DNA from 4 places in the Sphingobacterium sp. BN32 genome. Region 3 is predicted to be linked to each of the others. Evidence: riboswitches for the same ligand, from Rfam matches in the RefSeq annotation. Region 3 holds a riboswitch; each other region holds the start of a gene.

Region 1 (8,208 bases), 1.3 Mb from region 3:
AAGGAAAACCTTTTTACCATGTAGTAGTAGCAGATGCACGTGCTCCACGTGATGGTAAATTCATTGAGCGTATCGGTTCTTATAACCCGAACACTAACCCAGCAACTATCATTTTAGATTTTGATAAAGCATTAACATGGGTGAACAATGGTGCACAACCTACTGACACAGCTCGCGCTATCCTTTCTTACAAAGGTGTTCTTTACAAAAAACACTTACAAGGTGGTGTGAAAAAAGGTGCTTTCGATGAGGCTAAAGCAGAAGAATTATTCGCTGCTTGGACTGAAGGAAACGATGCGAAAATCGAAGGTAAAAAATCTGGCTTAGCACAATCTAAAGGAGAAGCTAAAAAAGCTGCTCTTGCTGCTGAAGCTAAGAAAAAAGAAGAAAAAGCTGCTGCTATCGCTGCTAAAAATGCGCCAGTTGAAGAAGCTGCTGCAGAAGAAGCTACGGAAGAAGCTGCTGAAGAAAACACAGAAGAAACAGAAGGATAATCCTTTCGAAAATCTTTTATTGAAAAAAGGCCGGTCTGCTACGCAGACTGGCCTTTTTTAGATATTAGACATAAGATATTAGACATTAGAGTAGGGCGGGCTAGGGATTTTTTCTGAATCAGGAAAGAATATTTGTTTTATCCTTTGGTTTGTCTTGAACCATGAAAGGAAGGATGCAACGATTGGCAGGATCGGGCAAAAAGAATGGAAAACGTTGTCTTGAACCGGGAAAGGAAGGATACAAATACCATTTTTCACTAAACGTCTCCTAACATGTATGCAGTCCGCACTTTCATTTAACACGCCCAACATGATCCTGAACATCCTTGCATCCTTGCTTTCCTGGTTCAAGACAACCTTCTCTCATAAACGACAAACACCTTCTTCGCCATTAACCCTATACAGAACCAATACAAACCCAATTCAAACCCAATATAAACCCCAATCATAGCCGCTTTGAAAGGGCTTTGATTGGGGTCTGAAAAGGCAATAGATAAAGTATGTCTGCTTCTAGTCCCGATGCAGCGGAAAGAAAGCCAGATAGTCAAAAGTAAAAAATGCCAACCGCGAGGTTGGCATTTTTACTATCTAAAATCTAATGTCTAAACGTCTAATATCTAAACGGAGACATCTAGATCTAATTCGTTGGATTTTGTGTCAATTGACCAGGGTAAGAGTTAATTGCCGATTGTGGAATGTAATAGATTACACGGTAATCGGTAGCAGGGATTACTGCTTTTTGGTCTTGTGGTCCTGGGTAGTCACGTGTTAGGGATTTTCCGTTGCGGAATACATCATAGCTGCGTTCTGCTTGGAATGCTAATTCTAACTGACGTTCTTTGTCGATTTTTTGGCTAGCATCGGCAGCTGAAAGGCTTGTGTAAGCGCCATTTTCGATGGAACGCGTGCGGATTTTGTTCAAGTCTGCTAATGCTTCAGCATATTTCCCTTGTTTAGCGTTCGCTTCCGCACGGTTTAAGTATACTTCACCCAATCTGCTGATTACTGGTGAGTGCAGGTGCGAGTTTTCGCCTTCGCGAGATGCTTTCACGATGTAGAACTGTGGATAAGCACGGTTCAGTGAGATATAATAATCTAAGAAACCGGTGTAGGTTCTTCCGTCTTTATGTTTGATCGAATAGATGCCCTGCGTAGCATCAACTGCTGATAAGGTATAGCGATCTACAACAGGTTTTTTGTCTACCGTAGTAACTTCTTTCGCAATTAATGTGTTTCCTTCACGAATGATGGTGTCTTGCATGTAGTTTTTAGAAGTCTCGCTATCTTGTTTGATGTATCGGAAAACTTCGGTGAACTTACCTCCGTTGTTGTCGTAGGTAGGCTCGATAAAGGCAGCACGCGCATCAACGATCTTGTAGTTGTCCGGTCTCCAGTCATTTCTTCCGGTTTCGTTCAATAAATCGATGTATTTAGCACTTGCATACATTTCACCCCAACCTTGACCACCGATGTTTGCATACATACCACCAACACCATAGTAATGGTCGCTACCTGAGAATTCAGATGCTAAGCGTTTTACAGCGAAGATCGTTTCTTTGTTGTTCTCTGGCGTAAAGGTATTGTAACGCATAAAGTCCGCACGGCCTAACAGGCTGTATTTTCCAGAGTTGATTACTTTATCAGCATACTCTGCTGACAGTTTTGCGTATTGCACATTCGGCGCTTCATAAGTTCCGCTCATGTATAAATACACACGTGAAAGAATCGCTTGCGCTGCTTCTTTGGTTGCGTAAATATTACCTTTTTTGAGCGTAAGCAATGATTCAGCTTTCGTTAAATCAGCAATAATCTGCTCGTATGTTTCTTTTACCGTTGCACGGTCCGGGAAGTTCAATTCGCCAAGCGGATTTTCCGGTGTACCATTTACGATTGGCACGCCTAAGTTTGTTTCCGGGCTTTGGTAGTATGGGCGGCCGTATGCACGCACCAGATAAAAGTACATTAGACCGCGGATGTAATAACATTCGCCAATTTGATTGTCGACTTCTACGCTCTCGCCTTCTTTTAGGAATTTCATTGCGTTCGATGCTTGTGCTATCGCTTTGTAACTGTAGTCCCAGAAGTTGGATAAGCGGTAGTTATTTGGCGTACGAGAGAAGGAGATAAACTCATAGAAAGCATCTGTTGATGCTCCACGAATCATCATGTTATCGCCTGCGTATTCACCAGCGCGGTGCATGGGGTCAGACCATGCTTTTAATTGTGCGTATGCACCTGTAATTAGGGCTTGCGGATTTTCTGCCACCCCCTCTGTATCCATTGATCCTTTAGGCAATCTGTCGAGCTCGCATGAGGAGAACAAGGCTGTTGCCGATAGTAAAAATAATAGCTTTTTCATATGATATAATCCCCTCAATTAAAATGTAACATTTAAACCAAACATAAACTTACGTGTCGCTGGGTAAACCGCAGGAAGCGCTGTCTCCAACAATTTTCCTGTCTCCGGGTTGATGGTTGCTTCTGGATCTACACCGGAGTAGTTTGTCCATGTGAATAAGTTTTCGCCGGATAAGAATACTCTGACGTTGCTTAAATAGTATTGAGGTAGTTTGAACGAATAACCTACAGCTAATGATCTTAATCTTAAGAAATCATTGCTTTCAAGGTATCTTGATGATGCTTTGTTACCATTGTTGGCGTTGTTATAGCGTGCTACCGGATGGGTTGCCACGTCGCCTGGTTTTTCCCAACGGCTCCAGCCATCTTGCAATTTCATTTGGTTTCTGTCTACGTAGGCACCGTCAGCATCTAATTCCTGGCGTGCATAGTTGTATTTCTGTCCACCGATAGAGAAACCGAAGTTTGCTGTCAAATCGAAATCTTTGTAGGCTACGAATGTTCCGAACCCACCGAACAAATCTGCTGCTGCTTTGCCCATTTTACGGTACGTTCCATCGGCATATTTCTCTGTTTTGCTTTGGCCGATTACATTTCCTTCTGCGTCCAAATCGTCTTTGTACCACATTGGTTTGCCGTTGTCTGGATTTACGCCAGCCCATTCGATCATGTAATAGGTATCTACAGGAGCGCCGATTTCCAATAGACGTTGTGCAGAACCCGCGATGCCTGAGTTATCGCCAGCAATAATAGGCTTAGAAACCAATTCGCCGTTTTGAAGCGTTTTGTATAGGTCCGTCAATTTGTTTTTATTATGTCCTAAGTTGAGGTCCATGCTCCATAACCAGTCGCCTTTTTTGATGATATCACCACCAATAGTCAACTCATAACCTCTATTCTGCATTTCACCAACGTTTCTCCAGATTGATGTAACACCGATTAAGCCAGTCACCGGAACTTGGAACAATACATTGTCTGTCGTTTTGTTATAGTAATCAGCGGTTAAGCGTAAGCGATTGTTGAAGAATCCCGCGTCTACTCCTACGCCTGCTGTATAGGTGTTTTCCCATTGTAGGTTTGGATTTCCGATTTGACTAATCAATGCCCCCGGCGTGCCGTTGTAGCCTGATTGGGAGGTAATGGCATAAAGATCGTACTGTGGATAAAGGGATGTTGGTTTATTACCTACAGAACCGTATGCTGCGCGAAGTTTTAAGTTATTGATTTTATCAACATTGAACCAGCTTTCGTTATGGATGTTCCAGGCTCCACTGATGGAGAAGAAATTACCATATTTTACGTCGGTACCGAAGTTGGAAGCACCATCTCTACGGAAGGACGCTTGTGCTAAATAGCGGTTGTCGTATGCATAGTTTGCATTAGCTAAATAAGACTGCGTTGCCCACTCATTGATTGATCCCTTTGTGCGCTCTGGTTTAGCAACAACATCCAATACTTCGAAACCAGGTAAGAAGCCTGTTCCATAGATATCAATGATCTTTTCGTTGAAATCGTTGAATTCATAAGCAACAATACCATTCAATGCATGCTTGTCCCAAGTTTTGTTGAAACGTAATAATTGGTTGGTATAGCGGCGTGTATTATCCAAACGATATTCCGAGATACGCCCCAAGACGCTCTGACCTCCATTTGAACGTGGATCTGTGTAGCCCGATGAAGAATATAAATTCGTGCGGTAACTGTTCACCGAAGAGAATGTCAACCAATCTGTTAATCTAACATCGAAGTCAAAGTTACCTTGCAATTCGTAGTTCGTCGTTGCAGATTTATTCCATTGCAAGTCGTATAAGTAGTTTGTACTTGCGTTGTTTACCCATCCGCTGTAACGGTGTGGCACTAGATTTCCGTTCGCATCGTATGGACTATCCCAAGGTAGGTTAGTCACCATCGCACCTGTATCATATTGTCTATCGTCTGTTCCTCGACGGGCTGCAACGATGGAAGGTTTGATGCTTAACCATTCAAAAGGCTTGTATACTGTATTCAAACGGATGTTGTAACGGTCGTACTCAAAACCTTTGACAGCACCTAATTCATTGTAATATCCTAAGGAAAGGAATGATTGCAATGTTTCATTACCTCCTTGTAGGGAGATGTTGTGGTTTTGGGTGAAGCCATTGCGCGTTGCAACATCCCACCAATCGAAGTTTGAGTTTCTCAGCTCTTCATTCCATCTAGGGAATTTGATATCGCTTGCGTTTTGGAAAGATGCGAAGTAATCATATAATTCTGCTCCGTTCATCATCTGCAAATTTCCATTCGTCAACTGGTTGAAACCTAGTTTTGTTGAATAGGTTAGTTGCATTTTCTGTGATCTTGGCGCTTTCGTTGTCACGACCACAACACCGTTAGCTCCTTGGGAACCATAAAGTGATGTTGAAGCAGCATCTTTCAAGACCGTTAGGTTGGCAATATCATCTGGGTTTAAATCGCCAGGACCGTAGCCCACGATTACCCCATCGATTACCCAAAGTGGGCTAGTTACACCGTTTACCGAGGCTTGTCCGCGGATAACAACTGCACCGCGTGTTCCCGGTTTACCGGTGCTTGGTGCAACATATACACCAGCAGCTTTACCGTTCAACATGTTCTCCACAGAAGGGGTCGTCACGTCTCTAAGCTTTTGGCCGCTCACATTTTGCAATGCACCAGTTAAGCTTTCTTTCTTTTGCTGAATACCATAACCCACCACTACGACCTCATCTAAAGAATTTACTGATTCTTCCAAATTGATGGTCATGTTGTTGGATTCGATTTTCCGCTCTACCTTTTCATAACCTACAGCAGAAATAATTAGCGTTTGGCCAATTTTGGCATCGATCGAGAAAGCACCATTTTCGTCTGTTGAAGAGATGATTTTCGGATTTTCTTTCACGCTGATGGTGACAGCGGATAATGCTCCTGTTGCACCTTTGATCGTACCGGTTATTACTTCTTGGAAAGCAACGGCATGGATCGAGCTGGATTCCTTGAGGTTAGATGCAAGCACGGCATCGGGAGTAAGTAGGGCTAATGTCAGCACAGATGTAATTGGATAAAATGTACTGGCAAGAAATGCCCTGGATAATCTTTTTTTGCACATAAGTGTCGTGTTTAATAAAAGTAGATTTTGGCTACACAATTTAGTATTGTTGCGACAATATTAACTTTTTGTAAATAGAATGCTATATGCTTTTTGAACTCAAACGTTTGCGTATTTTGATGCAAACGATTGCATATGCAACAGCGTGTAAATATCGTTTTTGGTGAATACGTAACATTTTGGTAACATTAGGTTGTTTTAACAACTAGTTGTCAATCGATTAGATGGTCGCCTTTTACCTGATTTTTATATCTTTTTGATTTTCCTAATTGTTAAATTTCAGAGTGATCGTCTAGCTTTCGCAAGGCGTTTTATTGTCCGATTATTTCTGTATTTTTGCATTTTAATTCAGGCTATGACAATCGATCAAACATTCTATATAGGTTACATAAGTAAAACCCGCGGGTTGAAAGGAGAAGTTCAATTATTCTTTGAATTTGAGGACTATATGGATTTGGATTTTGATGTTTTGTTTCTCGAGGTCAACAAGAAGTTAGTACCCTATTTCGTTGATACGCTGAAGATGTATAATAATAGTACGGCCTACGCTACTTTTGAGGATATTGACCATATCGATAAGGCGCACCCCTTGATCCGCAAGAAAATGTATTTGCCCTTGGATCAGAAACCTGAGCGTGATCCTGATGATTTCCGATATACAGACTTGGTAGGCTATGTTGCGATAGAAGAGGAGGAGGGTGAGTTGGGCGAGATTACGCAGGTGCAAGAGATGCCGCAACAGTTTATTGCTACCGTAGATATGGATGGCACGGAAGTGATGTTTCCATTGAACGAAAACTTCATTGTAGGGATAGATCCTGAGGAACAGGTTGTTGTACTTCGACTTCCTGAAGGACTGATCGATATGTATTTCGAGCAATAGAACGAGGTTTTCGTTATTTTTCCATTTTATTTTCTGGTTTTCATTTTGAGTTCTTGCTTCTATTAGCGATATTAGCCCTCGCTTATAGAGAAAGGCAGAGGGACTAGACCCGCTGAAGCCTTAGCAACCTGTCCCTTGACAAGGTGCTAAATTCTACCCCGTTAGGGAAAGATAAGCTGAAACTCAGGTATCGCTGCGTTTTCTCTAAGCCTAAAGGAAATTTATGAAAATCGTAGACCACATTAAGAACGCAAAGGGGAAGACCCTATATTCATTTGAGTTATTGCCGCCGGCAAAAGGACAGGGAATCCAGAGTATTTTCAAGACAATGGATGAACTAATGGAGTTCAATCCGCCTTTTATCGATGTTACTTACCATCGCGAGGATTACTTGTATAAGCAGCATTCCAGTGGTTTGTTAGAGCGTGTTGCCTATAGGAAGCGTCCCGGCACAGTTGCTATCTGTGCTGCGATTATGAGTAAGTACAAGGTGGATGCGGTTCCGCATTTGATCTGTGGCGGTTTCACGAAGGAGGAAACGGAGAATGCTTTAATCGATCTTAACTTCTTGGGTATTGATAATGTCTTAGTACTGCGTGGCGACGCGAGAAAAGGCGATTCAGACTTTATCCCTACCGTCGGTGGGCATGCCTACGCAACGGATCTTTTGGAGCAGGTGGTGGATATGAACAACGGTCGTTATCTGCATGAGGATATCGAGAGCTCGGCGAAGACCGATTTCTGTATCGGTGTGGCGGGTTATCCGGAGAAGCACTTCGAGGCGCCAAACTTCAACACCGATTTTAAATGGTTGAAGAAGAAGGTAGAGATGGGCGCAGAATTTATTGTTACACAGATGTTTTTCAACGTAGAGAAGTATAAGGAATTTGTGACGAAGTGTCGCGAGCATGGCATCAATGTTCCGATTATCCCGGGCCTAAAACCGTTGACCACGAAGAACCAACTAATCACGCTTCCTCGTATCTTCCACTTGGATATTCCTGAGGAATTGAGTGATGCTGTGGATGCGTGTAAAACAAATGCCGATGTACGTCAGGTAGGTGAGGAATGGTTGGTTCAGCAGTGTAAAGAGCTGATTGAGTTTGGCGCGCCAGTTTTGCATTTCTATACCATGAGTAATCCGGGGCCAACGAAGAAGATTGTGCAGAAGTTGGTTTAGCATTAGAGATTAGATTTTAGACATCAGATATTAGAGCGTGGAGCCGATGTTTTAGACTCGGTTTTGTGATATAAGATAGAAGAGCCAAGACGAGAGTCTTGGTTTTTTATTTTTAATATTTTATTGGGCGAGTTGTTTGGGGGCTTGATTTCTGTTAAAATTTGTTAAGCGGAGTGCAGTTGCTGCTTTT
Region 2 (8,208 bases), 400 kb from region 3:
CTGACGCTGCTCTGCTTCTAGCTGCGCGTATAATCTTTTCAGTTCTGCCGTACCTATGCTGCGGAAAGTTCTCTCTTTGTTGGATTGCATCAATCGCGACGTTTCGTAGGCTAGAATCGCTAAAGACCTTCGGATGCTGTGTAAGGTGTTTCCACCGCTCAAAGTCTCTCTAATCGTCTCATAATCGTTATCTACGGCCATCAATAGCTCATAAAGATCGACCAATTGGTAGAGCTTAGCCAACCAGCGCTTGCTGTATGCATTCCCTTCTGCGAGAAGACGTTTGTCGCGCAACAGAATGGAACGTACAGATTCTAGTTGATCGCTCACCCGCGAATGCAGCGCGCTTAGTTGTTTATACGTTTTATTCAGAGGTACATCCTCATCATAACAATCAACCTTTAGACGTATGAGTTTCGCCATATTACTGATTCCGCCTTCCACCGCATAGCGTAAGGAGCGATGTGGGAACAGATAGACTTGGGCAATACAAACGATGAAAAAGAATATCGCACCTGCCGTTACAGAAAGACTGAATTGTATGGGGTCTTCAGGACGTAGCCCAATGGTAAAGCTGGCGACGATTAACCCTAAATTGCCAACAACATTGATGCGAAAACCTAGTAAGGCAATAATGGTATAGACGAAGCCAAAAATTCCTAAAAGTAATACTATAGTCCAGGAATTATAATGTAAAGCTAGTGAGCTTGTTATTGCTGTAACGAAAAAGATCGGGATACAATAGAATGCGGTGCTTAGTTTGTCCGATTTATTGCCTGGTAGATCGGTTAGTGAGGCCAATAAAGTGCCCACAGCAAAAGCGACTGCGATATGACCATCCCAAAAAAGGAATAGCAAAGTGCTGGGTAAAAGGATGGTTAAAATGTTTCGAAGTGCGTCCAGACTAGATTCAGTCCTTAAAAATGACGCTACCTTTAAAAAAAGCAGCATTCAATATGTTATAATTGCATTAATTTATAGGCGCAAAAATAACAATAATAAATTGAAAATAAAATATGATATTGCTTCTTGTAGATGATGCAATATAATATTTTGATGACAGAAATTCTACTTGTTTTAAATTTTGAAAATTTGCAGACACTTTAATCTACTTTTTCAAGATAGGGAAGCAGCTTCGGCATTATTTTCTTAAACCAAAATGTATATTGTTCCGGGTGAAGCTTTAGGTCATCTAATAATTCATAGGCGGCTACATATTTAATTGCCCGCACTTCATCTGGATTAAAGCGTTCTATCGGGTCAGTATATTTTCCAACAAAAACGTGGTCATACTCATTTTCCCATAAACCATTTTCCAATTCCTCAGCGTAAGATAAGGTAAAGAGTTCTTCGATTTCGACTTGTATTCCCAATTCCTCAAATGTTCTCCGTTTTGCCGCATCAATCGTTTCCTCAGCAGGGCGGGGGTGCCCACAGCAGGCATTGGTCCATAGGTTTGGACTATGATATTTGCCAGCAGCTCGTTTTTGCAACAATATTCTTCCTTGTTCGTCCAATAAAAAAACAGAGAACGCACGATGCTTTTTATTTTGCTCATGTGCAGCCTGCTTTTCCATCTCGCCAATGGGATTGTCCTGTTCGTCGACTAATATTACGTATTCTTCCTTCATCATCGTTACGCTCGCTAATATTTAAGTGTGAAATATAACAAATAAAATCTCAAATGTCCTACCGACCTAGCTACTCAGGTCCTTTATTCTTTTAATGAACAAATCAACATCGTTTTCGTTTGTTGCCCATGAGCAAACGATACGGACGACTGCTTCTTGCTCATTCAGTTTTTCCCAAACATAGAATTCAAATTCATCGTAAAGAACATTGATGACGCTGTAGGGCAGGATCGGAAATAGCTGATTGCTTTCTGGGGACAATGAAAAAGAAAATCCTGCCGACTGAAGTGCCTCAGCGATGCGCATAGCGTGGCGATTCGCACGTTTTGCCAGATCAAAATAAAGTTGATGCTCAAATAAAGCATAAAATTGTGCAGCTAATAGGCGCCCTTTTGCCATCAATGCCCCTTTTTGCTTCATCGCATAGGAAAATCCTTCTGCAAGCGCGGAATTTGTAAATATAATCGCTTCCCCAAGTAAGCCTCCGTTCTTCGTCGCACCCAAATAAAAAACGTCCGCATACGCAGCAACATCTCGGATCACTAGGGAAACCTTCTCACTGCAGAGGGCGGCGGCCATCCTTGCTCCGTCTATAAACAGTTTTAGTCCCTTTTCCCTGCACAGTGTAGAAATAAGTTGAAGTTCTTCTTTTGTATAAATGCTTCCCAGTTCCGTCGTTTGGGAGATATAGACCAGAGCGGGTTTTACCATATGCTCGTCATTATGCAAGTCCAATATCGATTGAATTCCTTCGATCGTCAATTTCCCATCGATATGCGGAACCGTATTAATTTTATGCCCCGCGTACTCAATAGCACCAGTCTCATGTACATGAATGTGGCCCGTGTCCGCAGCGATTACTGATTCATAAGGTTTCAATAAGTGACTAATCACTAGAAGATTGGCTTGTGTACCTCCAGAAACAAAATAGATAGGCGTATCGGGGTTCTCTAGATGTTTTCTGATAAATCTTTTCGCCTGTTCACTGATGCGATCGTATCCATACCCTGCCTCTTGTTGCAGGTTTGTCTCTAATAACACTTCGAGTATCCGGGGGTGTGCGCCTTCCGAATAATCGTTCTTAAAACTGACTTTGGTTCCCATTAGCTCAAAGATAGCGGAAAATAAGGGCGCAAGGGTGAAATTCAAATACTATTTGCTATCAATTGTTTTTCTGGCAAAGGTCATGCATCGTTTAAAACAAAATAGGCTGCAGCAAATCAATGCGCAGCCTGCTCTATATGTTTATGTTTTATGTCTTATTTTCCAAACATGCCAGTTAAAGCATCCAAAATTCCACCTTTAGATTCTTTGTCTTTATCTTGATTGAAGAAGTCACCAACTAGATCGCCTAAGCCACCTCCAACATTTGGCTGGGAGCTGTTTGCGCCCGCACCGCCAAGGATGTTACCAAGAATACCTCCTAAACCGCCGGATGCAGCACCCGAACCGCCTCCGCCCAAAACACTACCGATTAAATCGCCGATACCACCGCCAGAAGATCCCGCTTCACCAGCGCTTTCTTGCTTCTTCTTACCTAGGTAGCCCATAACAAGCGGAGCTACTAAAGCTAAAATTCCTGCGATTTTCTTAATATCTAATCCTGTTTTTGCCGATAAGGTTTCCTTTACGTTATCCGTGTTTCTACCAAACATATGGTTTACGATCTTATCCTCATCCTCGGTAGGGCCTTCGTTGAACAATGCACCCAAATTGTCGAAGATACTACCGTTATGTTTGCTGTCGATCGCATTTTGAATGCCATTCGCTTGCTCGGGACTTTTGTTCGCGTTGTAGTTTAAAGCAGACATCATCAAGGGTACTGCGGCAGCAACTACATACTGTGCTTTATCTTTGTCTACGCCTAATTTTTGAGAAATACTCTCTACAGCTTGGGAGCCGATATTGCCGGAAATTAAATCTGTGATATTCATGTTTTGGTTTATTTTGTTTTATTGTTATAAATTTACTGCTTATAAATCAAATATAAAGCCAAAGTAAATGCGCATAAGTACAACGATTTTAGGGTTAGTATTGATATCCGGTATTTTTAGTTCATGTCAATCGGAAACCGTTAAAAAAGAAAAAACCGAAATTGAAAAAACTCATCTTACAGCAACGCTAGCGAAAGATATCTTTGCTCTACCAATACATTGTTTACAGATAGAGTATCCGAATAAACTTGGTCAGGTTCTTGCATCGGAAGTCGATTTAAAAACACCTAAAGTCCTGCGCCCCGTGTTTTACGGATGCTACGACTGGCACTCTTCAGTCCACGGATATTGGTCTATCGTGAAGCTCATGAAGCAGTTTCCAGAACTGGACGCTAATGGAGAGGTTCGTAAAGTTCTTAATCAGCATATTACTGCTGATAATGTAATCATCGAGAAAGCTTTTTTTGAGGATAAGAATAATCTCGGGTTTGAACGTACCTACGGTTGGGCATGGCTTTTTAAATTGCAGGAGGAGCTGCACACTTGGAACGACCCGGATGCAAAACGCTGGGAGCAGGCCTTACAACCCTTAGTCGATTTACTAGTACAGCGCTACAAGGAGTATCTTCCGAAGCAACTTTACCCGATACGTACCGGGCAGCATGATAACACAGCTTTCGGTCTTTCCCTGTCGCTAGATTATGCACGTACCGTGGGCGACAAATCCTTCGAAGAAGTAATTAAAGAACATAGCCTTCGTTACTACAAACAGGATGTCAACTGTAATCTGGCATATGAACCTAGTGGAAATGACTTCCTCTCACCTTGTTTGGAAGAAGCATTTCTGATGAGCAAAGTAATGAATAAGCAGGATTATAATGCTTGGCTAAAGACATTTATGCCCGTTCTTTTTGATAAAGACTTTAAGTTAGAGCCGGCCGTAGTAAAAGATCGGACTGATGGAAAGTTAGTGCATCTAGATGGTCTAAATTACAGCCGAGCTGTCTGCTTAAAAGGAATCGTAAAACAAATCCCAGAACTGGAAGCCCTGAAAGCAATCGCTGAAAACCATATCGCATTTTCCATCGGAAATATCTCTGCAAAAGATGACTACATGGGCTCACACTGGCTAGGGACCTTTGCGTTGTATGCGCTTGCTGGGGAATAGTCTTTAGTACTTAGTATTTAGTAGTTAGTAGTTAGTAGTTAGTAGTTAGTAGTTAGACCTTGGGCGGGAATAGGAGTGATGTATTAGATGTTAGAAATTAGAGCAGCGCGCCGATTAGGCGCCTTTCTTTTTGCTGGTTTGTTTTTGAACAGGAAGAGAGAGTTTGTCTTGAATCAGGAAAGTTTGTTTTGAACCAAGAAAGGAAGGATTTAAGGATTAGCAGGATCCTGTATATCCTTTTATCTTTCCTTTCCTGGTTCAAGCCAACCTGTCATTTCATTTTCTAGCTGAAAGACAAAACCAAATCTCTAACGTAAAACATCTATTCCCGCCCTAGGTCTAAATACTAACTACTAACTACTAAATACTAACTACTATTAGATTGCAACCAGTCTATTCGCTTCCAAGCGTACTGCTACTCGTTGTATCAGTGTGATTCCATCTTCCTTCGAGATAATTGCCGAAAGATCAATTCCTCTTTTTGATAATGCAGATAATAAGGCAGTGCGAAATGCAGATTTACTTGTTCCCCAATTTGTTTTTACGATGTCGTTGTTGAGAATGACAAGTTCTTGAGTGGAGTAGTTCTTAAACTGCTCTTCAAGGTGCTGTTGTAATGGTTTTGTGTTTGACATACAATTAAGAATTAAAAGGGTTTAACCATAATTGCATTCAGAAAGGGTGAAATAAAGCTATTGCGTTTATTTTGGCATGATACCCGTATTGTTTTACCACCGCGGTGTCTTCACTCGGTTGGTATTGCTATGGCAATTCTGAATACTCTACAAATTTAGTAGATATTATTTTAAAATTCCAAATTTTTCAAAAAAAATATTTTTCAGGATGATCTGAAGCATGTAGGGAGAGGCAAGATGCTTCAAATGATACTAGTAGATATATGGCTTTTATCAAAAGCTTTTTATAACCTAATAAGCGCCCTTTTGGAGCGGTTATGATTGGGTTGATAAAGGGTTAAACAATGGGTTTACATTGGGTTTGAATTGGGTATGTATTGGGTTTGCATTGGGTTTGCATTGGGTTTGAGTCGACGAAGGGTTGAGTTGCTGTTGGGTGATAGTAGTTAGTCTTTAGTATTTAGTCTCTAGTATTTAGTCTTCAGTACTTAGTACTTAGTAGTTAATATAAAGACCTAGGGCGGCATTAGATTTTTGTCTTGAACCAGGAAAGCAAGGATTTAAGGATTGACAGGATCCTGGTCTATCCTTGCATCCTTCCTTTCCTGTTTCAAGACAAACCATAGTGTCAAAACAACTGAAAAAAATATCTCCTGTCTCTTCAAAAACAATCAACCAAAAATAAAGGCGCCTAATCGGCGCCCTGCTCTAAAATCTAATATCTAACGTCTAATGTCCAAAATCTATAGCCGCCCTAGGTCTAAATACTAAGTACTAACTACTAAATACTAATCACTACCTAAAGTTCCTTCCTCAACCTCGCTACCGGAATATTCATGGCTTCGCGGTATTTTGCGACCGTTCTACGAGCGATGGAGTAACCTTTTTCTTTTAGGATTTCAGTAAGTTTTTCGTCGGCAAGTGGTTTGCGTTTGTCTTCGTTGGCGATGCATTCTTCAAGGATTTTCTTTACTTCTTTATTGGATACTTCCTCGCCAGATTCTGTTTGTATAGCTTCCGAGAAGAAAGACTTAAGCAAGAACGTGCCGAATTCCGTTTGTACGTATTTGGAGTTTGCGACGCGGGATACAGTTGAAATATCCATTTCAATGCGGTCAGCTATGTCTTTTAAGATCATAGGTTTAAGCATGCGGTCATCTCCGGTTAGGAAATACTCGTATTGATATTCCATGATGGCGTTCATGGTCTTTAGGAGTGTCTGTTGTCTTTGTTTGATGGCATCGATGAACCACTTTGCGGAGTCGAGTTTCTGTTTTACAAACTGTACCGCTTCGCGCATCTTCTTATCGTTCTTTTCCGCTTTCTCATAATGTTCAAACATCTCCTGGTAGGAGCGGGATACGCGTAGCTCAGGAGCATTTCTGCCGTTAAGCGTTAGGTGTAGCACACCGTCGTTATTGCTGATATGGAAGTCGGGGATGATATGAAGTTGTTTTCCTGCTGCTGCTCCCGAATCTCCCGGTTTGGGGTTCAGTTTAAGAATTTCATTGACAATGTCTCGCAGCTCTTCCGAATTTACGCCTAACTGCTTTTCGATTTTGTCGTAATGCTTTTTCGTAAATTCTTCCAAATAGTTTTCCACCACCTGCATGGCCTTTTGTATAATCGGGTTCTCCTGATCTTTTTTGCGTAATTGTATTGCTAAACACTCTTGTAAGCTGCGCGCCCCAATGCCCGCTGGGTCAAACTCCTGAATAATACGCAGCATTTCTTCCACATCCTTTTCTTCAACGATAACGTTCTGCGAGAATGCTAAATCGTCAATCAATGAGGGGATAGGGCGACGTAAATAACCATCGTCGTCTAAGCTGCCGATGATTTGTTGACCGATTAAGTAATCTTTATTGGAAAGGGCTAATAAATCAAGCTGGTTCTGTAAATTTTCGAAGAATGAATCTTGGATAGCGATAGGCATTTCTTTCTTATTATCATCGTCATCCGAATCGTAGCCGCCGCCATAGTCCTTATAATCATCTTCTTGTATGTATTCATCTACGGAAAATTCATCTTCGTAGCTGCTATCTTCTGCGTTAAAATCATCGTCAGGATCCTTGTCTGGATATTCCTCGACAGGCTCATTCATATTGGCCAAACTGCCGTCTTCAAGCGCAGGATTCTCTTCTAATTCTTCTTTAATACGAGCATCAAGCGATACCGTAGGCACCTGAAGAAGTTTGATAAATTGAATCTGCTGAGGCGATAATTTTTGTAATAATTTCTGCTGTAACGTTTGTTTTAACATGTCCCCGATTATAAATCATGGTAAAAATAGCGAATATTATTTAATGGAGATCAATATATTATTTTAGGGAATTGGGTTTAGGTATAATTTTTGTGGCAATACTTGTTCATTCACAAGGAGAAATGTACTTCAAAACACGAACTGTTAAAATTCGTTAATTTTTAAACCTAAGTACATTTTTAGGCGTTTTAATACAGTTTTTTCCAAAGTTTTGCTCATATTTACCTCATGTTTAGACGGGTTAAAAACAAATTCTTGCGTATCGCACTGATAATTATCTATTTTGTTATTTTATTTACTTGCGCGGTACAAATCAACTTTCTAGGCCTGTTTGGAGCATGTCCCACGAAGAAAGAGATTTTGTTGCCCAGCTTAAATGTATCCTCAGAACTCTATACTGCAGACTCCGTTTTAATTGGTCGCTATTACAAACAAGATCGCGATCCGGTTCCTTTCGATAGTATTTCTCCCAATATCATTAACGCATTAATTGCGACAGAGGATGTGCGTTTTTATAAGCATAATGGCGTGGATGTTATTGGCTTATTCGGCGGCGTATTGTCTACGGTAGGAGGAA
Region 3 (8,208 bases):
AATATCCGCGAGCTTCGCAATATGATCGAGCGCCTTATTATTCTTTGTGATAAGAAGATTACCGAGAATGACGTTCGTATGTTTGCTAATCCAGAGGGTGTGTCGCAAACACAGAAATCTAATGGTTCTTCAGATGCGAAGGAAGGTTTTGATTTCGAACAGTTCACTTCTTTCCAAGATTTTAAAGATTTCTCCGAATGCGAATTCATTAAGTATAAATTGGAGAAGAACAATTGGAATGTTTCTAAGACAGCGGACGATTTGGATATTCAACGCAGTCACTTATATAGTAAGATTGAGAAGTTTGGTCTCAAAAGAGATTAGACAGTATATAACGGCAAAGGCCTCGCATTGCGAGGCCTTTGTCGTTAACTTATATTTCTTAGTCGTTGAATTTTCTCTTTTGTTTTCGGTAGAGCATAAAGATCACGACCACTAATAAAACCACACCGATCACGACAAATGTTGAGTTAGACGAGGTTGCCACCTGCGAGGTCGTATCCTGCGCAAAGAGGCTTAAAGTCGCCAAGTTCAACAAAGCCAACACATTCCATTTTCTCATAATACTCAAGATTTAAAGTTTATTTCTAAATATAATAAATATAATAAGCAAAAACCATGTCGTTTTTCTTGAATTTAAGAAATGTTCTTCCTTTAAGCGCATAATGCCTTTGTGATGACATAAAAACGTTCATGTTTTCTTTGGAAAACCAACAGGGATGAAAGTTCTTGATGGCCTCTGGAAACAGATACTTGCAGAAAAAAAAGCGCAATAATTATTGCGCTTTCTCCTTTTCAATTTTAGATTATTTCGGCTATGAAATTTCCTTTCTGGTGAATCACGGCTCTTTTATCGATTATTTCCTGAATATTTATTGTTCCAATCACATATTTGTGATTTTCACTGTAAAAACGTTCAGAAATATTGATGAAATTGATGTTTTCTAAGACATCTTCATCATCATATCTGAAATATACGGATATTTTGTAGTCTTTTGTATACTCAACTTGCTGTGCATCCAAATGTTTTTTGTATTCGTAGCGGTAATCATAGCGTAACGCCGTGATATCCGATAATACAGCAGAGCCTGTTGGGTGGCCGCCAGCACCTTTTCCTAAGAAAAATTGCTCATCGGCAAAGGCTGCTTTCACCAATACGCCGTTATACTCATTTTCTACGTTGTACAGGATATTGCTCTTTTTGATGAACTTCGGTAGGACATAGAGAACGACTTGATGATTATCAACTTCTTTAGCTAGTGGAATCAGCTTAATCTTATAATCTTTCTCACGTGCGTAACGAATATCCGCATCGCCTAGGGTGTCGATACCTAAGTTAAGGATTTCGTCCGGGTTGATATAAAGACCATAAGCATGCGAAGCAACAATCGCTAACTTAAACTTAGGATCAAAGCCTCCCACATCCAAGGTAGGGTCGGTCTCTGCAAAACCTAAATCCTGTGCTTTCTTTAAAGCAACATCGTAGCTTTGATCTTCGTTGAATATTTTAGAAAGAATATAATTTGATGATCCATTGAAAATACCGCTCACCGAGTGCAATAATTCGTTGTCATAATATTCCTCCAGATTACGGATGATCGGAATACTTCCGCAAACCGCACCTTCATATAATAGCGAAGTACCATACTGATGTTGAATCTCAACAAGCTCTTCTAAATGCGTAGCAATCATTTTCTTGTTTGCTGACACAACGTTCTTGCCAGTAGATAAGGCACGCTTCGTGATCTCAAATGCCGCATCAGCATCGTCGATTAACTCGACAACGGTATTGATTTCCGGATCTTCTAATATAGCGTTTGCATCGGTAGTGAATAGTTCAGCTGGAAGGCTTCTTTTCTTATCAGGATTTTTGATAACAAATTTCTTAATCTCTAGATTTAAATCCTTCGTCTTGATAATATCGTATAATCCTTGGCCGACAACGCCGAAACCAAACATCCCGATAACAAGTTTTTTACTCATGGTATTCTTTTAGTGTTCTTTTTTCGTTTTTTAATTTAATCTGCGATCTATTGATGCTGATACCTATTTGATTTTCTCAAAAGCTTGCTCTAAATCTGCTTTGATATCGTCGATGTGCTCAATACCTACAGATAGTCTTAGCTGTCCTGGAAGAACGCCGGCTTTCGCTTGATCTTCAGCGCTCAACTGCTGATGCGTAGTTGCAGCAGGGTGGATAATCAAAGTCTTTGCATCCCCAACATTCGCTAAGTGGCTGATCAATTGCAAAGCATCGATAAAGTCGTTCGCTTTCTCCACGCCGCCCTTAACAGTGAATGACAACACTGCTCCGTATCCATTCTTCAAATACTTCTGCGCATTCTGATGATACGGATGGTTCTTCAATCCAGGATAGCTTACTTTCTCCACTTGTGGATGAGCATCTAACCATTGTGCAATCTCCAAAGTATTATCCACATGGCGTTGTACGCGTAGGGATAGGGTTTCTAAGCCTTGTACCAATAGGAAAGAGTTGAATGGAGATAGGGCAGGGCCGAAGTCTCTTAAGCCTTCCACGCGCGCTCTAATAGCAAATTGTATATTTCCAAAAGGACCATTCTCACCAAATACATCTGAGAACACTAATCCATGATATCCTTCGGATGGTTCAGAGAATTGCTTGAATTTTCCATTGCCCCAGTTGTAGTTACCACCATCGATGATCACACCGCCGATACTCGTACCATGGCCACCGATCCATTTTGTAGCGGATTCAACAACTACGTTCGCTCCATGCTCCAATGGCTTAAACAAATATCCACCAGCACCGAATGTATTGTCAACGATCAATGGAAGGTCATGTTTTTTCGCAACAGCAGCGATGCGGTCGAAATCCGGGATGTTATAGCTCGGATTACCGATCGTTTCTACGTAGATAGCTTTCGTTTTATCGTCGATTAAAGCCTCAATTTTATCAGCGTCGGTATCTTCTGCAAAGCGAGCTTCGATGCCTAAGCGTTTGAAAGAAACTTTAAACTGGTTGTATGTACCACCGTAGAGGTTTGCACCCGATACAAAGTTATCACCAGCCTCTAAAATGTTGGTTAAAGCGATGAACTGTGCAGCTTGTCCCGAAGCTACAGCAACTGCGGCAACACCTCCCTCTAATGCAGCGATGCGTTTTTCAAACACATCCGTTGTCGGGTTCATGATGCGGGTATAGATATTTCCGAATTGTTTTAATGCGAATAGATTAGCACCGTGCTCTGCATTCTCAAATACATAAGACGATGTTTGGTAGATTGGCAATGCTCTAGATCCAGTAGTAGGGTCTACTTCTTGTCCTGCATGTACCTGTAATGTTTCAAATTTTAAGTTCTTAATATCAGCCATTGTTGTAATTTTTTAAAATGATAAATAATGAATTATGTTCTTTTGTCGCTAAGCTTTGGTCGTCATGTAAAGATATAAGAATTCCTTATCCAAGGAATCTGGGAATACCGACGACTAGCGCATTCGTGAACAGGTGTTCACGACGAAAAAGATAGTAAGGGAAGAATTGCTAGCAGGTTTGCCGCTAGAAAATCCAATAAAAGAATTTGTAAATGTTGAAGTCATAGTCTTTTGTCATTTATATGCTCCTCAGCTTAATTGCTTTGGACAGGAATTGGCACCTTTTCAATCGTTATTGAAGGTTGCCAGTGGGTCTTTGAGCCAGTCTCTCGCCACTTCTTTATAAATCAAGACCAATCGTAATGATGGGTTTTGATTAGGTACCAATTGCTTGGCACTGCGCAAATATACATCGCTAAAATCAATTATGCAATGTTTTTTTAATAAACAAGCTTCTGAATGCGATAAGTATTGAAAATATCGAACTCAGAAGCTTGCAAAAATATCAATCTGATAATAGCCTCAGCTTAATAAGAACCGGATTTTAAATCGCGCATTTGGATAATTTGGTCTACCACGTAGACTGTATTTCCTCGCCATGGTAACACACCACGGTATTCCTTATAGTGAAGATCGAATACCTTTCCACTATTTACTTCTAAAATACGGTATATTGAATCGTTCTCTACGGAAAACTCAAACTGATTGCTCGTTAATCCTGTGCCGGTTTTCGTTGCGCCAAAACCCTCTTGAATCAGTTTTCCTTCGTACGTTTTAAAGATATTGCCTTTCTTCACGGCATAGTTCAAGACGCCGGATTTTACACCCTCACCAAAAACATTGTAGTAATTCCAATAGACCCAACCTGCAACGATTAGGACAACGATTAATAGTGTCCAGCTGATGAACTTGCCGATCATTGATCCGCCTTTCTTAGGCTGTTGGTTTGTTGTGGTTTCCATGTTATGTTATTTATTTGTCTGCAATCCGCAAAAAAGATACCTAAAATAAAAACTTTACGCGAAAAGAAATCCATTAGTAGCTGTATCTCTGCAAATGATTAAGAAACAAATACTAGGAAAGTTTTTTGATCTCCAGATCTATGCCTTCTTGTGTCTGTTTTCCAACAGGTACCAACGGTAATCGAACGATGTCATCACCATAACCTTTCTGTTTCAGGATGTATTTTACACCTGCAGGATTTCCTTCGATAAAACATAGGTCGGTAATGCGCAGAAGATCCGAATGTATGATTCTTGCTTGCTCAAAATTACCTTCTAAACATAGGTGAGCTAATGCAGAAACCTTGTTCGGATAAGCATTTCCAACAACTGAGATAATACCTACAGCACCCAAAGCGATCATCGGCAGGGTAGCAGGGTCATCACCGGAAATCAACATGAAGTCCGCCGGCTTATCGCGAAGAATCTCGCTGAACTGCGCAAAGCTACCTGATGCCTCTTTGATGGCGACAATGTTCTTAAAATCATTTGCCAACCTCACAGTTGTTGCAGCAGTCATATTGCTGCCTGTTCTTCCTGGTACATTATATAAGATAATCGGAAGCGGAGAAACCTCAGCAATAGCTTTATAGTGCTGATAAATTCCTTCTTGCGTTGGCTTATTGTAGTAAGGAGATACTGAAAGAATGGCGATATAATCCAAAACTTCGAAAGTCTTCACTTGCTCTGCAATTTCCATGGTGTTGTTACCGCCAATGCCGGCCACCAACGGAATACGCTTATCTACATGCTTCGAAGTAAATGCCCAAACCTGCTTTCGTTCCTCCTTCGACAACGTGGCAGTTTCGCCAGTTGTTCCCAAAGAAACGATGTAATCAATTCCCCCATGAATTTGGTAGTCAATCAGCCTACCTAGGGTCTCATAATCAACAGATCCGTCTGCATTAAAAGGTGTAACGATCGCTACGCCTGCTCCTTGAAGCTCATTCATTCGTATATAATTATTTAATTTATGTATTCTATTTGTTAATCATTGCCAACAGCTCGCCTTCCGAAATAATCGGAACGCCCAGCTTCTCAGCTTTTGCCAATTTCGATGGCCCCATTTTATCCCCTGCAACCAGGTAATTTAGTTTTGCAGATATTCCGCTTAACATTTTCCCGCCATGCGATTCTATCAATGCCGTAAGTTCTTCTCGAGAGTAATCGGCGAATACACCTGATATCAAGAAAGTCTGACCAGAAAGACCGTCGCCCGCAAGCACTATTTCCTTCTCTTCTATTTCAAATTGCAGACCCGCCGCTTTCAACTTCTCAATCTCTTCCCAATGCTCAGGCTGGTTCAGGTAAAAATGTATACTTTCCGCAATACGGAAACCGATATCCGGAACAGATTCTATCTCTTGTGCAGAAGCAGCTGCGATTGCATCAATATTCTTAAAATGCTGTGCTAATTTCTTCGCAACCGTCTCACCGATATGACGGATCCCCAAGCCAAATAACACTTTCTCAAATGGCTTTTGTTTCGATGCCTCCAAACCGGCTAGCATGTTGTCGATAGACTTTTGACCAAAACGTTCTAAACCTACCAACTTATCCTGATGGTCTTTCAATGCATAGAGATCGGAAATTTTAGAGACCAATCCTAAGCGGAAGAAGGTTTCGATGGTTTCATCACCAAGACCTTGCACATCCATCATCTTGCGACCGATAAAATGCTGAAGCTTTCCAACAATTTGCGGTCTGCAACCATCCTCATTCGGACAATAATGTACAGCCTCGCCTTCCTGACGGATCAGCTCGCTTCCACATTCCGGGCAATGCGTCGGGTAGACAATAGCAACAGCCCCTGCAGGACGTTTCTCGACATTCGCAGAAATAATCTTTGGGATAATTTCACCACCTTTTTCTACAAATACCGTATCGCCTTCGTGCAGATCCAAACGTGCAATTTCGTTAGCATTGTGCAGAGAAGCCCGCTTTACGGTAGTTCCCGCTAAAAGTACCGGTTGCAAATTAGCAACTGGCGTCACAGCGCCTGTTCTTCCAACCTGATAACTAATGCTCTTCAAGATGGTTTCAACACGCTCTGCTTTAAATTTATAAGAGATTGCCCAACGTGGAGACTTTGCTGTAAAGCCAAGATCTTCCTGCTGCGCATAATCATTTACTTTAATAACAATCCCATCAATCTCATAGGATAGCTTATGTCGGGCTTCATCCCAATAATGGATAAAATCTAGTACCTCATCAATATTGTTGCATAGTTTCGTGTGCTCACAAACATGGAACCCCCAATCTTTTACAGCTTCAATACTCTGCCAGTGGCTGTCGAATAGTTTATTTCTATTGTCAGCATACAGAAAATAGAGGAAGCAGTCTAATGGTCGCTTAGCAACCTCTGCGGAATCCTGTAGCTTTATGGTGCCTGAAGCAAAGTTTCTTGGGTTAGCATAGGTCTGATCGCCATTTTCTTCGCGCTCCTTGTTCAGACGAAGAAACGCCGACTTATGCATGAAAATCTCGCCTCTGATTTCAAAGTTATCTGGATAGTTCCCCTTTTTTAATTGGTGCGGAATACTGCGAATGGTGCGTACGTTGTTGGTCACTTCATCACCTTGGGTTCCATCACCACGCGTTACGGCTTTGACCAGCTTGCCATTTTCGTAGGTCAGCGAAATAGATAATCCGTCGAATTTAAGCTCGCATACATATTGAAACTGATCGCCAATCACCTTCCTTACGCGGTTGTCAAAATCTTTTAACTCTTGTTCGTTGTACGTGTTGCCCAATGACATCATCGGCCATTTATGCTTTACGGTCTTGAACTTTTGCGTAATATCTCCACCGACCTTGAGGGTAGGAGAGTTGGGATCACGATATTGAGGGTATTGAGCCTCTAAAGATTCTAATTCTTTGAGTTTCTGATCAAAATCATAGTCAGAAATCAACGATTGTGCTAATACATAGTACTGGTAATTATACTCGTTTAATTCCTGGGTGAGCTGCTCAATTTTTGACTGGATATCTGCTGACATAGACCACGAAAATACAAAATATTCTAGGCCTAAAACAATTTAAAACAACTATTTAATTAAATCGGCAAACTATAGAGCAATAAAAGATAAACCAGTAAAAAACATTGTTCAGCAGAACGGCTAATGATGGAAATTATTGTCTTTTAGTTGGGAGAATTTATGGATATTATTCACGTAAAAATCCCATACGATGGAGTTTTTGTATTGTCCAACTTTGTTCTCTTTGTTCGAATAAGTTTTTCGTTTTTTTGCGTTTTTAATGAAGTTTTTGAAGAAATATTGATGCGCACGGCTAACAGCCCAGGCGTCCTTCGGTTTTCGTTCCATCAAGAATTTCAATAAGGCCGCAAAATCTAGCCAAAAACGAAGAAAGATTTTCCAAATACCTTGACCAACCGGGAGGTTCTTCTGTAGCATTTGAAGATTATTGCGGAAGTTTAAATATGTTTTCTGCGGGTTGCTGGTGTTCAGAGTTCCGCCACCAACATGATATACCAATGAGTCAGGGCAGTATCCAATCTTATATCCTAGTTTTTTCAACCGCCAGCAGAGATCGATCTCTTCCATATGCGCAAAGAAATCAGGGTCAAAACCTCCGACTTCTTTCCAGGCTGCCGATTTTATGAACAACGCCGCGCCTGTCGCCCAAAATACTTCTTTCTCATCGTCGTATTGTCCCTCGTCTTTTTCCAATTGATCGAAAATACGGCCTCGGCAAAATGGAAAGCCAAAGTAATCTATGTAGCCACCCGCCGCACCGGCATGTTCAAAATAGCCTTTCTGATGGTACGATTGTATTTTAGGTTGAACCGCCGCCAATAAAGGGTCTTTTTCCATTTGCGCAATAACGGGTT
Region 4 (8,208 bases), 1.2 Mb from region 3:
TACGACAACGTATATATGGGGCAAGAGGTCGAGCGCGATATTCTTTCGTTGTACTACTTAAAGTTTATGTTGTTTGTTTATGTGATGCTAGGGCTGCCCATTGCGCTGTTATTCTGTTGGTTGATCTACCGTGTACAAAAGAAAAACGAGCTACATGAGCTCGCTAATTTATAGTTATCTATTTCTTTTAAAGACTGATTCACCTGCCACGAAGGTTTGCAGGGTTTTAATATCGCGGAGCTTTTCCGGAGCAGCCTGCATGATGTCTTCATCCAGGATAATAAAGTCGGCATCCTTGCCTTTTTCTATGCTTCCTCTTTTCTTCTCTTGGAAACAAGCATAGGCCGCCCAGATCGTCATGCCGCGTAAAGCCTGTTCTCTGGTGATGGCATTCTCGAATTGAAAACCGCCTTTCGGAAAATTGTTCTTGTCGACGCGAGCAACTGCTGCGTGGAATCCGTATAAGGGATTGTAATGTTCCACGGGAAAATCGCTTCCCAAAGCGAGCAATCCATATTGTTCCAATAAATCTCGATAAGCATAAGCTCCCTTCATGCGCTCATGTCCCAAGCGTTCTTCTGCCCAATACATATCAGAAGTCGCGTGCGTAGGCTGTACAGAAGGGATAATGGAGAACTGTTTAAATTTCTTAAAGTCGCCGGGTGCAATGATTTGGGCGTGCTCAATACGCCATCTACGGTCTTTCGAATCCTTAAGATATTTGCCGTAGGTGTCCAGGATAAGACGATTGGCAGAATCTCCAATGGCATGCGTGTTTACCTGGAAATTGCTTTTAGCTAATTGCTTAATTATATCGTCGAATTCTTCGGGGCTCTGCAATAAAAAGCCGTTCGTCGGCGCGTCATGGTAGGGGTGCAGTAAACAGGCACCGCGGGAGCCCAGGGCCCCATCTGCCATAAGCTTAAAGGAACGTACCGTTAAACGCTCAGACTCAAAGGTACCGGAACGCAGGTAATTCTTTACGCTTTTCGCATTGGCAGCGACCATCGCATAGTTACGAATCTGCAAAGAATCGGCGTTGTAAAAGACTTTCAGTGCGTCGATCTGCTGTTCGGTCAAACCTGCATCCACTATGCTGGTTAATCCTACCGAAAATAATGAGTCTTGGGTTCTTTGAAGCATCTTCACCAGAACATCGTTGTTCTGCACCGGAATATGCTCGCTAACGAGCTTCATTGCATTGTCCAACAAGATACCGTCTAATTCACCTTCTTCATTCGATGAAATCAGTCCACCTTCGACCATAAAAACACTGTCGATAGAGGCTGCTGCTAATGCTTTGCTATTGACCAAAGCAGCATGGTAGTCTACACGAGAAAGGAAGATTGGAACATCCGGAAAATATTTATCCAAAGAGTCTTTGGTCGGGAATTGCTTATCCGGCCATAGGTTTTGATCCCAACCACTACCAATAATCCATTTCTTATCCGGATTTGCCGCTATATAAGTCTGTAATCTACTGAGGAGCTCATCATAGGAAGCCGTGCCCAAGAGATTGACTTCGTCCATAGCATCCGCCAGGAGGAAGAAGTGTCCATGCGAGTCGTAAAATCCGGGGTAGATGAACTTGCCGGCAGCATCAATCTTTTCTTTAGCATTGTATCTATTGAGTAGGTCTTGCGAATTCCCGCGGTCTATGAAAACACCATTATTAATGGCGATGGCTTCAACCGTTCGAAACGAAGAATCTACCGTATACACCTTGGCGTTGTATACGATTAAGTCAATCTGCTGATTGCTGGTGCAGGAAAACAAAAGGGATATACTGAATAGTATGCAAATATAAAGGCTTGCCTTTCTCATAATTGTTGGTTGATCGCTAAAAATACAAAGAAAAGTCTGTATGAAGAAAAAGCTTCTTTTAAAAATAAAAGAAGCTTTTTCAGTATTCAAAATTCAAAATACAAAGATTGTTAGCAGTATTCGTCAAATGCTGCGACTAAGTTGTCAGCAATCATTTGAGCCGGACGGCCTTCAATCATGTGTCTTTCTATCATGTGGACTAGCTGTCCATCTTTAAATAATGCCATTGCTGGAGACGATGGAGGATAAGGCAACATATACTGGCGTGCTTTATCTACAGCGTCTTTTTCCATACCTGCAAATACCGTAACTAATTTGTCCGGATGTTTAGCGTTTTTTACTGCAGCTTTCGCAGCAGGGCGTGCATTTGCTGCCGCACAACCACATACGGAGTTTACAACAACGAACACAGTTCCTTCAGAAGGGATCGCTGCATCAACTTCTTCAACACTTTTTAATTCTTGGAATCCTGCGTCTACAAGTTCTTGACGCATTGGAGCTACTAGATATTCTGGGTACATTTTCTTTACTTTTTAGTTTATGCAAATATAGTCTTAAAACTGAGTTACGTCAAGCAAGGTTCCTCAAGTTAATGTCAATTTCTACAGGTATAATGCTATTGCATTTTGAATTGAGTTGGCTATCAAGTAATTTTGTATCGCAAAAAACTAAAATAAAGATTATTTATGTCATCATTAGAAACTACCTACGTACCTTACAAAGTGAAAGATATCTCTTTAGCAGAATGGGGTCGTAAAGAAATAGAATTGGCAGAAGCAGAGATGCCAGGATTAATGAGCCTTCGTAAAGAGTTTGGTGCTTCTAAACCTTTAAAAGGTGCTCGTATTGCCGGCTGTTTGCACATGACGATTCAGACTGCTGTGTTAATCGAGACATTGGTAGAATTAGGTGCAGATGTATCTTGGTCATCATGTAACATCTTCTCAACACAAGATCATGCGGCTGCGGCAATCGCTGCAGCGGGAATTCCGGTTTACGCCTGGAAAGGGATGAACGAAGAGGAATTCAACTGGTGTATTGAGCAGACTTTATTCTTCGGCGAAGAACGTCAACCTTTAAATATGATTTTAGATGATGGTGGTGATTTGACCAATATGGTGTTCGATCAATTCCCTGAGTTAATCGATGGCATCAGAGGTCTTTCTGAAGAGACTACAACCGGCGTGCACCGTTTATACGAGCGCATGAAAAACGGTACATTGCACTTACCAGCAATCAACGTAAATGACTCGGTTACTAAATCGAAATTTGATAATAAATATGGCTGCCGCGAATCTTTAGTAGATGCGATCCGTCGCGCTACAGACTTAATGTTAGCAGGAAAAGTTGCGGTTGTAGCAGGTTACGGCGATGTGGGTAAAGGTTCTGCAGAATCGTTACGTTCAGCGGGAGTTCGCGTAATCGTTACGGAAATTGATCCTATCTGTGCGTTGCAAGCAGCAATGGAAGGTTTCGAAGTGAAGAAAATGGCTGATGCGATCGTTGAAGCTAATATCGTTGTAACGACGACAGGTAACAAGGATATCGTTCGTCCAGAACACTTCAAAGCAATGAAAGATAAAACAGTTGTTTGTAATATCGGACACTTCGATAATGAAATCGATGTTGCTTGGTTAAACGAAAACTACGGATCGACTAAAGTGGAAATCAAACCGCAAGTTGATAAATATACCATCGACGGTAAAGATATTATCTTATTAGCTGAAGGCCGTTTAGTAAACTTAGGCTGTGCGACTGGTCACCCTTCTTTCGTGATGTCAAACTCGTTCACTAACCAAACGCTTGCGCAACTGGAGTTGTGGACTAATACAGACCAATACGAAAAACAAGTGTACACACTTCCTAAACACCTAGATGAGAAAGTTGCTCGTTTGCACTTAGCTCATATCGGTGTAGAATTAGAGGAACTAACACAAGAACAAGCAGCCTATATCGGTGTTACCGTAGAAGGTCCTTACAAACCGGAAGCGTATCGTTACTAGATTTTAGAATCTAGATTTTAGATATTAGATGTAAGATTTTAGAACCTGCAGCAATGCAGGTTCTTTTTTTTGGTTTGTTTTGAAATAGTATTTAGTATTTAGTACTTAGTATAAAGACCTATGGTGGGCAATTTGTCCCTCACTTTTACCGCATGCCAAATATCCTGTCAATCCTTGAATCCTTCGTTTCCTGCTTCAAGACAGGTTCTCTTATCTAATGCCTAAAAATGGTTTTCCGCCCTAGGTCTAACTACTAACTACTAAATACTAACTACTTTTTTTGTTCAAACAAGAGTCTAATGTCTAAAATCTAATATCTAAAATCTTTTTTTGTTTTATTCAAATCTTCTCCATATCTTAGCCGTCGCTTATAGAGAAAGGCAGAGGGAATAGACCCGATGAAGCCTTAGCAACCTGTCTCTTGACAAGGTGCTAAATTCTACCTTTAAAAAGGAATGATAAGCCAAGTTCACTAGTCCTAAGTGGCCTTCTCTAGCAAAGTAAAATAGTAGATTAAAAATTTATTCAATACTGTATGTTATTAACGAACAACTTAGGTTACCCACGTGTGGGTGCATTCCGCGAGCTAAAGAAAGCTAACGAAGCTTACTGGGCGAAAAAAATTAGCGCGGAAGAATTATTGCAAGCTGGACTGAAAATCCGTGAAGGCAACTGGAAGACTCAACAAGAGGCGGGTATCGATTTGATCCCATCAAATGACTTCTCTTTTTACGATCAAGTATTAGACTTATCTTTAACTGTAGGTGCAATCCCTGCTCGTTACAATTCATTATTAAATAAAATCGATCGCCAATATAACTTAGACTTATATTTTGCGATGGCACGTGGTTTCCAAGAGGGTGGCGTAGATGTTACGGCTATGGAAATGACAAAATGGTTCGACACGAACTACCACTATATCGTTCCTGAGTTTGTAAAAAACCAAGAATTCAAATTAACTTCTGAAAAATTCTTAAGCGAATATAACGAAGCTAAACAATTGGGTATCGAAACTAAGCCAGTTGTCCTTGGCCCAATCTCTTACTTATTATTAGGTAAAGAAAAAGAATCAGGATTTAACCGTATCGACCTTATCGACAACTTACTTCCTGTATACGAAGAAATCTTATCAAAATTAGCGGAAGCTGGTGCTCAATACGTTCAAATCGACGAGCCTTTCTTAGCGCTTGATATTGATGATGCTACTCGCGCATTGTACGGTAAAGTTTTTGAAAAACTTGCTGCTGCTGCGAAAGGCGTTAAATTAATCGTTGCTACTTATTTCGAAGCGCTACGTGACAACGAAGACACAGCAGTTAGTCTTCCGGTTCACGCTTTACACCTAGACTTGGTTCGTGGTGAAAATCAGCTTGACACTATATTATCAAAAGTTCCAGCTTCATTGACTTTATCTTTAGGTATTGTTGAAGGAAGAAACATCTGGAAAAATGACTACGAAAACTCTTTAGTAAAAATCAAACAAGCAGTAGATGCTTTAGGAAAAGACCGCGTATGGGTTGCTCCTTCATCATCATTATTGCACGTTCCTTTCGATTTAGATAACGAGCATAACGAAGAGTCGCTTCCTAAAGAAGTTAAAAACTGGTTAGCATTTGCTAAACAAAAGTTAGCGGAAGTTAAAGACTTAGCCGTATTAGCAGATGGTGAAGTTGATGCTGCGACGCAAGAGCGTTTCGAAGCAAACAAAGCTGCTGCAGAAAGCCGTCGTACATCGCCATTAATCCACAAACCTGAAGTTAAAGAGCGCGTTAATAACATTACTGATGAAGACGCAAAACGTACTTCAGGCTTCGATGCTCGTAAAGCTGCTCAACAAGCGAAATTTAACTTGCCAGGATTCGCAACAACAACAATCGGTTCATTCCCACAAACGAAAGATGTTCGTAAATGGAGAGCTGACTTGAAAAAAGGTGCAATCACACAAGAGCAATACGACAAAGAGATCGCAGAAGAAACTGAAAGAACAATCCGTTTACAGGAAGAATTAGATATCGATGTATTAGTACACGGTGAATTCGAGCGTAACGACATGGTTGAGTACTTCGGTGAGCAATTAGCAGGATACGCATTCACACAAAACGGATGGGTTCAATCATACGGTTCTCGTTGTGTTAAACCTCCGGTAATTTATGGTGATGTGTACCGTCCTGAAGATATGACTGTACGTTGGTCAGCATATGCACAATCATTGACTAACCGTCCAGTGAAAGGGATGTTAACAGGTCCTGTTACGATCTTACAATGGTCTTTCGTACGTAACGATCAACCTCGTTCGACAACGACATACCAAATCGCTTTAGCTATTCTTGACGAAGTTCAAGCATTAGAAAAAGCAGGTATCAAGATTATTCAAATTGATGAGCCAGCAATTCGCGAAGGTTTACCATTGCGTAAAGGTGATCAACAAGCATATTTAGATTGGGCTGTACGTTCATTCCGCGTTTCTTCGTCAAACGTTGATGATGATACACAGATCCACACGCACATGTGTTATTCAGAATTCAACGATATCATCCAAGATATCGCTGCAATGGATGCTGACGTGATCACAATCGAGACTTCACGTTCTCAAATGGAATTATTAGATGCATTTGCTGACTTTAAATATCCTAACGATATTGGTCCTGGTGTATATGATATCCACTCTCCACGTGTTCCTAGCACGGAAGAAATGGTGAATTTACTTCGTAAAGCAAAAGCGGTAGTTCCTGCTGAGCAATTATGGGTTAACCCTGACTGTGGTTTGAAAACTCGTGCTTGGCCTGAGACAAAAGCTGCACTAGAATCTATGGTGGAAGCCGCTAAGATTTTAAGAGCTGAATAAACTTAGCTTGTAGTAATATAAAATATCGTATGAAACGGTCTGCGTAGTGATATGCAGACCGTTTTTTTGTGCTATTTCCGGCGACTATGCTATTTATTTGCTCGTATGCTCAGGTAATAGATTGGTACACCCATCATAATGAGGATAAATCCTGGCCAGGTATAGTTCGGCTTGAACAAGATTAATAGCACACAGAATACAGTTCCTATAATGAGATAGATCAATGGCGTAATCGGATAGAGGAATGTTCTATAACTTCTTTCTAGCGTAGGTTTCTTCACGCGCAGATAGATGACGCCAAATACGGTGATCATATAGAAGATGACAATAACGAAGGACACCATATCCAATAGGTTACCGTATTGTCCACTAAGGCACAGTAGGGATGCCCATATCCCTTGTAACCACAGCGATCTTTCGGGAACATCATGCTTATTGTTCGCGATCGCCTGTTTAAGAAAAAGGCCGTCTTTTGCCATTGTCTGAAATACGCGAGCACCAGAAAGCACAATTCCATTCACACAGCCAAATGTCGAAACCATAACCAACAAGGCCATCGCAATAGTGCCACTATGTCCCAGCAGCTTTTCAGCCGCTGCTACGGCAACCCTGTCGTTTGCCGCAAATGCAATCTCATCGCGGTTGAGTGCTGAGAGATAAACATAATTACAGAATAGATACAAGACCATGACTAAGGTGGTCCCAATCACCATAGAACGCACGACATCACGTTTGGGGTTCTTCATTTCACCAGCTACAAAGGTCACATTCTCCCATGCTACGCTACTGAAAATGGAACCTACCATTGCAGCAGCGATTCCTCCCATCAGTGTAGCCCCAGAAATACTAGTCCAGCCTTCCCCTTTTAGATTTTGAAAGGCATGCCATCTGTAGGAAATGTTTTCGAAGAAGAAATTTGATTTTATTAAATAGACGCCCCCAATTATTAGCAGGATCAAAGCAATGATTTTAGAGGATGTAAAAAGAAACTGTACGATTTTTCCGCTCTGTATTCCCTTTGTATTGATATAGGTCAGCAGGAGTATGACGAGAATAGCGAGGATCTGCATCCAGGTGATCATGAAACTGCCGTTTTGGTAAAGCGGAGGGGCATCATTTAGTTGCGGGAAGAGGTAGCCCGTAAATTTGCCAAAGGCAACTGCGACGGCTGCAATTGTTCCCGTCTGAATAACAGCGAACAAGCTCCAGCCATAAAGAAAGCCCGTCATTTTACCGAAGGTTTCTGTGAGATAGGTATATTGTCCGCCTGCTTTTGGGAACAGCGAGGAGAGCTCGCCATAACATATTGCGGCTGCAATGGTTGCAATGCTGGTAATCAACCATACGGCAATAAGCCAATATCCGGAGCCAAGTTGTCGCATCATATCTGAGCTCACAATGAAGATACCACTACCTATCATCGAACCCATGACAATCATGATTCCATCCCAGAGGGATAATTGTTTTTTCATTATTTAGGATTTATAAAAATAAACGTACAAATAAATTGAAACAAATTAAGGGGGAGTCTAAAAT

The links. Region 3 has a riboswitch for S-adenosylmethionine ahead of QYC40_RS10420 (O-acetylhomoserine aminocarboxypropyltransferase/cysteine synthase family protein). Riboswitches for the same ligand answer to the same signal wherever they lie in the genome.
Region 1: another riboswitch for S-adenosylmethionine. It lies ahead of QYC40_RS15975 (methylenetetrahydrofolate reductase); the one in region 3 lies ahead of QYC40_RS10420 (O-acetylhomoserine aminocarboxypropyltransferase/cysteine synthase family protein).
Region 2: another riboswitch for S-adenosylmethionine. It lies ahead of QYC40_RS08710 (5-oxoprolinase); the one in region 3 lies ahead of QYC40_RS10420 (O-acetylhomoserine aminocarboxypropyltransferase/cysteine synthase family protein).
Region 4: another riboswitch for S-adenosylmethionine. It lies ahead of metE (5-methyltetrahydropteroyltriglutamate--homocysteine S-methyltransferase); the one in region 3 lies ahead of QYC40_RS10420 (O-acetylhomoserine aminocarboxypropyltransferase/cysteine synthase family protein).

What each region holds. Positions count from the first base shown of each region.
Region 1 is NZ_CP129963.1:3,757,318-3,765,525, reverse strand. It holds gene QYC40_RS15995 (30S ribosomal protein S16) at 1-494, shown strand, start outside; gene QYC40_RS15990 (RagB/SusD family nutrient uptake outer membrane protein) at 1,132-2,853, opposite strand; gene QYC40_RS15985 (SusC/RagA family TonB-linked outer membrane protein) at 2,872-5,955, opposite strand; gene rimM (ribosome maturation factor RimM) at 6,311-6,838, shown strand; SAM riboswitch class I at 6,918-7,016, shown strand; gene QYC40_RS15975 (methylenetetrahydrofolate reductase) at 7,062-8,018, shown strand.
Region 2 is NZ_CP129963.1:2,069,999-2,078,206, reverse strand. It holds gene QYC40_RS08735 (FUSC family membrane protein) at 1-951, opposite strand, end outside; gene idi (isopentenyl-diphosphate Delta-isomerase) at 1,104-1,634, opposite strand; gene QYC40_RS08725 (low specificity L-threonine aldolase) at 1,698-2,735, opposite strand; gene QYC40_RS08720 (DUF937 domain-containing protein) at 2,891-3,565, opposite strand; gene QYC40_RS08715 (DUF2891 domain-containing protein) at 3,633-4,733, shown strand; gene QYC40_RS08710 (5-oxoprolinase) at 5,111-5,368, opposite strand; SAM-I-IV-variant riboswitch at 5,426-5,519, opposite strand; gene rpoN (RNA polymerase factor sigma-54) at 6,168-7,631, opposite strand; gene QYC40_RS08700 (transglycosylase domain-containing protein) at 7,860-8,208, shown strand, end outside.
Region 3 is NZ_CP129963.1:2,468,711-2,476,918, reverse strand. It holds gene QYC40_RS10435 (sigma-54 dependent transcriptional regulator) at 1-324, shown strand, start outside; gene QYC40_RS10430 (LPXTG cell wall anchor domain-containing protein) at 383-562, opposite strand; gene QYC40_RS10425 (homoserine dehydrogenase) at 802-1,983, opposite strand; gene QYC40_RS10420 (O-acetylhomoserine aminocarboxypropyltransferase/cysteine synthase family protein) at 2,047-3,354, opposite strand; SAM riboswitch class I at 3,590-3,703, opposite strand; gene QYC40_RS10415 (hypothetical protein) at 3,882-4,316, opposite strand; gene dapA (4-hydroxy-tetrahydrodipicolinate synthase) at 4,429-5,307, opposite strand; gene ligA (NAD-dependent DNA ligase LigA) at 5,336-7,354, opposite strand; gene QYC40_RS10400 (glycosyltransferase family 2 protein) at 7,475-8,208, opposite strand, start outside.
Region 4 is NZ_CP129963.1:3,641,969-3,650,176, reverse strand. It holds gene QYC40_RS15525 (hypothetical protein) at 1-174, shown strand, start outside; gene QYC40_RS15520 (amidohydrolase) at 175-1,824, opposite strand; gene QYC40_RS15515 (BrxA/BrxB family bacilliredoxin) at 1,935-2,345, opposite strand; gene ahcY (adenosylhomocysteinase) at 2,511-3,827, shown strand; SAM riboswitch class I at 4,193-4,292, shown strand; gene metE (5-methyltetrahydropteroyltriglutamate--homocysteine S-methyltransferase) at 4,363-6,672, shown strand; gene QYC40_RS15500 (APC family permease) at 6,762-8,144, opposite strand.